Regions from separate parts of the Amphibacillus indicireducens genome, predicted to be linked through region 1. Evidence: riboswitches for the same ligand, from Rfam matches in the RefSeq annotation. Region 1 holds a riboswitch; the other holds the start of a gene.
What was found. A riboswitch is a leader RNA that binds a small molecule or an ion and turns the genes downstream of it on or off. The one in region 1 is predicted to bind FMN.
Positions count from the first base shown of each region.

Region 1 (4,145 bases):
TTAATTATTCACTTACCAGAATTAGATGCTTATACATTTGGTTACATCGTTTATTTCTTTGAAAAAGCATGTGCGATTAGTGGCTACCTACTTGGGGTTAATCCATTTGATCAGCCGGGTGTTGAAGCATATAAGAAGAATATGTTTGCTTTACTTGGCAAGCCAGGTTTTGAAAAAGAAAAAGCAGAATTAGAAAAACGTCTATAATCATTTTTAAAAAACTCGTTAGTGACTCTGATCGCTGGCGAGTTTTTTTAATGTTAACAATACATTTATCAGTGAAGTTTTGGTATGATATCAATAGTTCAAAAGGAGGCAGAAAAATGACGTTAGAAAATCAGGATTTTTTGTTAGACTTATTAAATACACCATCACCATCAAGTATGGAAGTTGAGATTCAAAAGAAATGGATTCATTATGTGAAGGATTTTGCTGATGAAATCATCACGGATCATGCAGGTAATGCGATTGGTGTTTTAAATAAAGAAGCGGACTTTAAAATTTTACTTGCAGGTCATATTGATGAGATTGCGTTAGTCGTTAATCGAATTGACGAAGCCGGTTTTATTTATTTTGATGAAGTTGGTCGGGTCAATCAGAAAGCAGCAATCGGGATGAAAGTTCGGATTCAAGGCTATGGTAAGGAGCTGGTTGGTGTGATCGGAGTCAATGCCCAACACCTTGGTGGGATTAAAGGTGATTTTGATTTAACCGATTTATTTATTGATGTTGGGGCTAAATCGAGAGCTGAAGTAGAAAAATTCGTCCAAATTGGTGATTTAATTGTTTATGATCGCAAACCGGAAATTTTAATGGATCGCTACATTTCTGGACGTGGGCTCGATAATCGAACAGGTGCTTTTATCGTGGCAGAAGTTTTGCGAAAATTAGCTGATCGTGATTTGAATGTTGGTGTTTACGCGGCGAGTACGGTTAATGAGGAAACGAATATGGGCGGTGCCTATTTTGCAGCAGCTGGAATTGAGCCGACGATGGCATTAGCCTGTGATGTGACATTTGCAACTGATCATCCGAAAGTGAATCGCGAAAAGTATGGGAGTGTAAAATTAGAGGGTGGACCAGTGATCGCAAAAGGTGCACCGATCAACCGCAAGATTAACCAGTGGTTAGAAAGAACTGCCGAGAAGCTTGATATGGCAATCCAATATGAGCTAACACCGCGCCATACGGGAACAGATGCAGACCGGATGCGATTAACGGGTAAAGGAGTGCCAGTCGCTTTAGTTTCCTTACCGTTACGTTATATGCATTCACCAGTTGAAACAGTTAGCATCCAAGATATTAAAGAAGAAATTGACTTGTTAGTTGAATTTATCGCTGATTTAACAGGGAAAGAAAATTTAAATCCATTAGAGGATTGATGGGCGAGATGTAGAGGAGTTATTCTCTGCATCTTTTTTTCGTTTTCGTGCGTTCGCACGTATCGACTGTGCGTTCGCACGCAAATCGAAAATATCGCACGCAAACGTAATATTTCGCACGCAAACGAGATAATATCGCACGCAAACGTAATATTTCGCACACAAACCATAAAACCGAAAAGGTATAAAGGGAATTTTCCGAAAAATATGGGCGTATACCTTTACAAATTCCTAGTTATCTACTATATTATAATTAAATGAATATCGATTGAATCTTCGGGGCAGGGTGTAATTCCCGACCGACGGTAAGCAACATTCGTGTTGTAAGTCCGTGACCCACTTTTTTAGTGGTTGATCTGGTGCGATTCCAGAACCGACAGTTAAAGTCTGGATGGGAGAAGATTAAGAGTGATTTGGCGTAGCCATTTATTTCTTGATACCTATTTATCCTAAAGCCCTTATCTGCTTTAGGATTTTTTATTTGGTCAAGAAAATTACTCTCCCTTCATCAAAGTATAGATTTTAATCGATATTTAAAAAAGATGAAGGAGGATGTTGATATGAAAAATCAATCATCAAAATTATTAAAACTTATTATCTTGTCACTATTTGGGACGATTTCAATGGTGTTGCTTTTCTTGAACTTTCCCTTACCGTTTCTCCCGCCATATTTAAAAGTTGATTTTGGCGAGGTGCCTACTTTGTTAGCTGCCTTGATCTTTACGCCGATGGCTGGTGTCGTTGTGCAGTTAATCAAAAACTTGCTTTATTTACTGTTTACGGGAGCAGCTGATCCAGTCGGGGTATTTGCAAATTTTGTGGCTGGGATCACTTTTGTCGTACCAATTTCAATCATTTATCACAAATATAAAGGTGATAAAAGTCTTATTTTTGGCTTGATTGCTGGAACGGTTATTATGACAATCGCGATGGGTATCTTAAATTACTTTGTTCTCCTGCCAATTTACAGTGTTATTATGGGCTGGGGTGACATGTCGAGTGTCGTGATGATCGGGACAATATTTGCGGGTGTAATTCCGTTTAATTTAGTTAAAGGCGTCATTGTGTCGTTACTATTTATTCCGCTCTTTGCTAAATTAAAACCTTGGATTAAACAAAAGCATGCAATATTTAATTAAATAAAATTTAAAAGAGCCAGGTGATTCCGATCATCTTTGGCTCTTTTTTACTTTTTAAAAAACTTTACATAAAATTTACTTGAACAGATAAGTAAATAAGCATATACTTATATCAGAAATAATTTTGAAAGGAGAAATAGGATGATTAATACATCGATCGAGATGGAACGAGCGGCACTCATCTTAAAGCTACTCGGTGATAAGACGAGATTAACGATGATGAAGTTGATTGAAAATCACGCTTGTTGTGTGTGTGAATTTGTTGAGATCTTCAAGATGAGTCAGCCGTCAATTAGCCAACATTTAAGGAAATTAAAAGATTTAGGCCTAGTTGAAGAAGAAAGAAATAGTCAATGGACATTTTACTCTGTCGATAAATCAAGTGAGTATTATCCATTTATTAAAACAATTCTTGATCAATTACCTAATCAAGATGAGAAAATAAGAGAGCTCGAAGAAAATGGGACACGAATTGAATGTTGTTAGTGCCCATTTATCTGATAACAAAAAAGAGGTGCGAAGATGACAGATAAACAAACGTCAGAAATTAGTTTTTTTCATAAATATTTAACGGTCTGGGTGATCGCTTGTATGGGAGTAGGTATTTTAATTGGCAAGTACTTCTCTGTGATCCCAGAGTTTTTAGGGAAATTTGAGTATGCAAGTATTTCAATCCCGACAGCAATCTTGATTTGGATTATGATTTATCCGATGATGATGAAGGTTGATTTTCAAAGTATTAAAAATGTTGGTAAAAATCCAAAAGGTCTTTATTTGACTTGGATCATAAATTGGTTGATTAAGCCATTTACAATGTTTGCAATTTCAAGTTTCTTTTTATTTGTTGTATTTAAGCAACTGATTCCAGTTGACATTGCTGATGGCTATTTAGCTGGGGCTGTTTTACTTGGAGCTGCTCCTTGTACAGCGATGGTTTTTGTTTGGAGCCATTTAACAAAAGGAAATCCAGCGTATACGGTCATTCAAGTTGCAACGAATAACTTGATTATCCTGATTGCATTTATACCGATCGTAAAGTTATTGCTCGGTGTAAGTGATGTGACTGTTCCTTGGGATACGCTCATTCTATCTGTTGTGCTTTTTGTAGCTATTCCATTAGCTGGTGGTGTATTAACAAGAATGTTTGTTACAAAAAGAAAAGGACTAAATTATTTTGAAAATGAATTTTTGCCAAAATTTGATGGGATTACAATTGCAGGCTTACTACTCATGTTAGTGCTTTTATTCTCATTTCAAGGTGATGTGATTTTAAATAACCCATTGCATATTCTGTTGATTGCCGTCCCATTGACAATTCAAACATTTCTTATTTTCATAATTGCTTATTTCGCAGCTAAGTTAATGAAATTACCTTTTGATATCGCTGCACCTGCAAGTATGATCGGTGCATCTAACTTCTTTGAGTTATCGGTAGCAGTTGCGATCGCTTTATTCGGGATGCAGTCTCCGGCTGCTTTAGCGACGACTGTCGGTGTCTTAACTGAGGTGCCATTAATGCTATTATTAGTGAAAATTGCGAATAAAACTCAGCATTGGTTTCCTGAAAAATAGATTAAAAGTTCAGTTAAGTAGGTTAGCTTTCCGAAATTAAAATCAGTTATTG
Region 1 is NZ_BAABDL010000067.1:71,975-76,119, forward strand. Features, by position in the region: gene ABD814_RS06390 (glucose-6-phosphate isomerase) at 1-207, shown strand, start outside; gene ABD814_RS06395 (M20/M25/M40 family metallo-hydrolase) at 324-1,382, shown strand; FMN riboswitch at 1,651-1,789, shown strand; gene ABD814_RS06400 (ECF transporter S component) at 1,943-2,521, shown strand; gene ABD814_RS06405 (ArsR/SmtB family transcription factor) at 2,663-3,007, shown strand; gene arsB (ACR3 family arsenite efflux transporter) at 3,044-4,093, shown strand.

Region 2 (4,145 bases), on a different contig from region 1:
TAACGCCATTAATTGCAATTGACCCTTGTGGAATGATTTCACCTTGTTGATCTTTAGGATAGTCAAATGTTAAAATCAATGCATTTTCATGGTTCCTTTTTTCGATCAATCGAACGGTTGTATCAATGTGCCCGGATACTAAATGACCCTCTAATCTTCCGTGGAAAGAGAGTGCACGTTCCAAATTTACTTGATCGTTTATTTTTAATTTAGAAAAAGTTGTCCGGTAAAAAGTCTCGGGCATGATATCAACGGTAAAGTGGGAATCAGTTTTAGCAATTGCTGTTAGACAAACTCCGTTAATCGCCATACTATCTCCAATTTGATAGTCAGCTAATATTTTTTCTGAAGCTTGGCAAGTCAACTGCACTGTATGTGCCTTTCGATTAACTTTTAGGATTTTTCCTTGTTCTTGAATTAGACCAGTAAACAATTCCAACACCTTCTCCCAGAAATTCTCAAGTCATCATGAATGGATTCAACCGTAACATTCGTTAATTCAATCACTTGATTAACTTCTCTTGTGCTTGACATTGCTGGCACGCCGTTGCCGCCAATGACCTTTGGTGCGATATAAGTAATCATTTGATCCCAATAACCACTGTTTAAAAAGCAGTCATGAACTTTCGCTCCACCTTCTACATAGAGAGAGTGGATATTTCTCCTCGTTAATTCTTTGATAATCGATTTGACTGTAGCGCTTTTGAGAACGATTGCTTCAACATGTTTTGGAAGCTTAATTTTTACTTTTCGTTCGGTGAAAATCCAAACTGGACTAGCTTGATTAATAAAAATATTTAGATCAAGTTGGTTGAATAATCGACCGCGCCGATCTAGAATGATCCGAATTGGATGCAAGGTTTGATCTGTTCCCAGCAGAAAAGGATTATCTGTTAAAATCGTTTGACTTCCAACTAAGATCCCTTGATAATGATTGCGCTCTTTTCGAACGTATTGATAAGTATCCTTTCCCGTGATTGCTGTGCGCTTTGAATCTAATGATAGTTTACCATCCAAAGTAATTGCCTGTTTTAAAGTGATATAGGGACGATTTTGTTCATAGAAGCAATTGAAAAAAGGATTCAATTCGCGAGCCTCTGTTTCTAGCACACCAGTAATGACCTTGATACCATGTTGTTCTAACTTTTTCTTGCCTTTACCTGCAACTAAAGGGTTAGGATCGAGTTGTCCGATGACCACTTGTTTTATCCCGCTGTTAATGATTGCTTGTGTACAAGGGGGTTGTTTGCCATCATGATTACAAGGTTCAAGTGTAACGTAGAGAATTGAATCGAATCGTTTATCGGGGGCTGTATATGATGAGAGGGCATTAATTTCGGCGTGTTCTTTGCCATATTCCAAATGTGCACCTGATGCAATGACTTGATCATTATTGACAATGACAGCACCAACTAAAGGATTTGTAAATGTTCTACCCAATCCCTTTTTAGCTTCTTGAATCGCTAGCTTCATGTATTTCTCATGCATATATTTTCCTCCTTTCCAAATAAAAAAGCCTTGTGTTCGATACACGAGGCTTTGGTTCATCGACTAAAAGAAAGTATGACAAAAAAGGGTATACTGATCCTGTCATCTTAGCTAATTAGTTTTTTCTTCTCCCATCCAGACTCTAACTGTCGGTTCTAGATTTTCACTAGATCAACCGCAAATAATTGCGGGTCACGGACTTCAAGTTCACACTTGTCACCGTCGGTCGGGAATTACACCCTGCCCCGAAGAAACATATTCAATTCATAAGAAGAATAACATTTAGTTTTTTTTATGTCAACAACCTGGCACACATCTAATTTAAACGTATACCAGGTTTAATTTGTTAATTAGGCAGTGTCTGAAATAATTTGTTCCTCTAATGGCTTTTTCCAAACACCTAAGATCAATGCACTAATCACTGTACCAATAATAATCGATATAATTAGCAATAAACGATTTTCACCTAAGGCTAATATGGTGAAAATTCCACCATGAGGAGCGGGCACACTAGCTAGCCAAAGTTGTGTCAGTCCACCAGCTATAGCACTACCTATTATACTTGAACCAATGACACGAATAGGATCAGTAGCCGCAAAAGGAATAGCTCCTTCTGAGATAAACGAAAGACCTAAAATGAAATTTGTCAGAGCAGATTGCTGTTGCACTTCAGTAAACTTATTTTTAAAGATGATTGATGCTAGAGCAATTGCTAACGGCGGGATCATGCCCCCAACCATAACTGCAGCCATTAAACTACCATCACCAGTATCAGTGAAAATTCCGATTGAAAAAGCATATGCTGCTTTATTTACTGGACCACCCATATCAACCGCCATCATACCACCGAGAAGAGCGCCTAATAAAACTTGGTTGCCCGTTCCTAGATTTTCTAAGAAGTTTATCATTGAAAGATTAATATTAGAAAAGATCGGTCCAAAGACAAAATACATCAGAATCCCTGTCGTGAATAATGTTAGGATAGGATATAATAAGATCGTTCTAATCCCAGCTAAATTTTTAGGCATATTCTTTAATAATTTTATGACGACAAGCGTGACATACCCGGCTAAAAACCCTGCAATTAAGCCACCTAAAAATCCAGCGTTTGCACTAACTGCTAATGCACCACCAGCAAAACCACTCACCATCGCAGGTTTACCACCAATACTCATGGCAATATACCCAGCTAAAACAGGAATAAGGAAGCTAAATGCAGCCCCACCAATTTCATTAATGCCGATGAAAATTGGTGAGTCACTGCCGACAAATCCTTCTAACAGAAACGATAGTGCTAGTATGATTCCTCCAGCGATAACGAAAGGAAGCATACTCGATACACCACTCATCAAATCATTATAGATTGATTTGAGAGAGAATTGACTTCTGTCTTGATCGCTGTGATCGCTTGAATCAGATTCTTTGTCACTACCACTTGTACGATAAATGGGTGCATTTCCAGATAAAGCCTCGTTAATTAATGCCTCACTCTTGTTGATCCCTTCAGCAACGGGACGTTCGACGACACGTTTACCATTGAAGCGAGACATAGGCACCTTTTTACCGACAGCAACGATGACTCCATCTGCTTTTTTAATATCTTCAGAAGTTAAGCGATTTTTAATCCCATCTGAGCCGTTTGTCTCTACTTTAATCTTAATGCCCATTTCTTTTGCTTTATTTTTTAAGGCGTCTTCAGCCATGTACGTATGAGCGATACCAGTTGGACAGGCAGTGACGGCTATTAAATAAGGTTGATCACTTTGAACGTCAGTAGAAGGTTGCTCACTAGCTTGATCTTGTTCCAATCCAGCTTCAGCTAAATTGACGATAGCTTTCACGCTCTGTGGTGTGTCAGCTGCATCCAGTGCTTCAATAAAATCTTTATTCATTAAAAGTTTTGATAAGTTTGATAAGATCGTTAAGTGTGTTTCATTTGCATGATCTTTCGCTGCAATCATAAAGAATAAGCGTGCCGGCTTGCCGTCCAAACTGTCAAAATCAATGCCAGTTTGATGCTTGGCAAATACGACAGACGTTTTCTTTACCGCTTGATTTTTGGCGTGAGGCATCGCAATTCCGTCACCAAGTCCTGTGCTCATACTCTTTTCACGTTCTGAAATGGCTTGTCTAAATGTGTCATAATCATCTACTGCTCCTGTTTCAACAAGCCTTCTTGTCATTTCGTTAAGAATGTCTTCTTTTGTTGTTGATTCAGGAGATAAAATCATTAATTCTTCTCGCATAACATCAGTCATTTTCATGATTTTCAACCCTTTCTATTATAACTTGATTATTAAGTGCTAAAATCGCTTCTTTTGTTGCTAAATCTTTGCTAAATGCAGTTGCGCTACCACTTTGAACACTAAGTTTAAATGCTTCCCGCTTTGTTAAGCCTTTTTCAATTCCTGCCATGAAGCCAGCGATCATTGAATCACCTGATCCAACCGTATTGACGACTTTTCCTTTCGGTGAATCCGCAAGATAAGTTTGATTTTGATCAATAAATATCGCACCATCGCCACCTAATGAAACAATTACATTTTCTGCACCACCCTCTTGAAGTTTTTTACCATAATAAATGGCTTCTTCTTTTGACTGGATCGATTGGTTAAATAGCTGGCCTAATTCTGCTTGATTCGGCTTCACTAAAAACG
Region 2 is NZ_BAABDL010000122.1:13,201-17,345, forward strand. Features, by position in the region: gene ABD814_RS11310 (riboflavin synthase) at 1-433, opposite strand, end outside; gene ribD (bifunctional diaminohydroxyphosphoribosylaminopyrimidine deaminase/5-amino-6-(5-phosphoribosylamino)uracil reductase RibD) at 418-1,488, opposite strand; FMN riboswitch at 1,608-1,745, opposite strand; gene ABD814_RS11320 (PTS fructose transporter subunit IIABC) at 1,839-3,752, opposite strand; gene pfkB (1-phosphofructokinase) at 3,739-4,145, opposite strand, start outside.
Region 2: it holds a riboswitch for FMN, as region 1 does, so the genes downstream of both, ribD (bifunctional diaminohydroxyphosphoribosylaminopyrimidine deaminase/5-amino-6-(5-phosphoribosylamino)uracil reductase RibD) here and ABD814_RS06400 (ECF transporter S component) in region 1, are expected to answer to the same signal.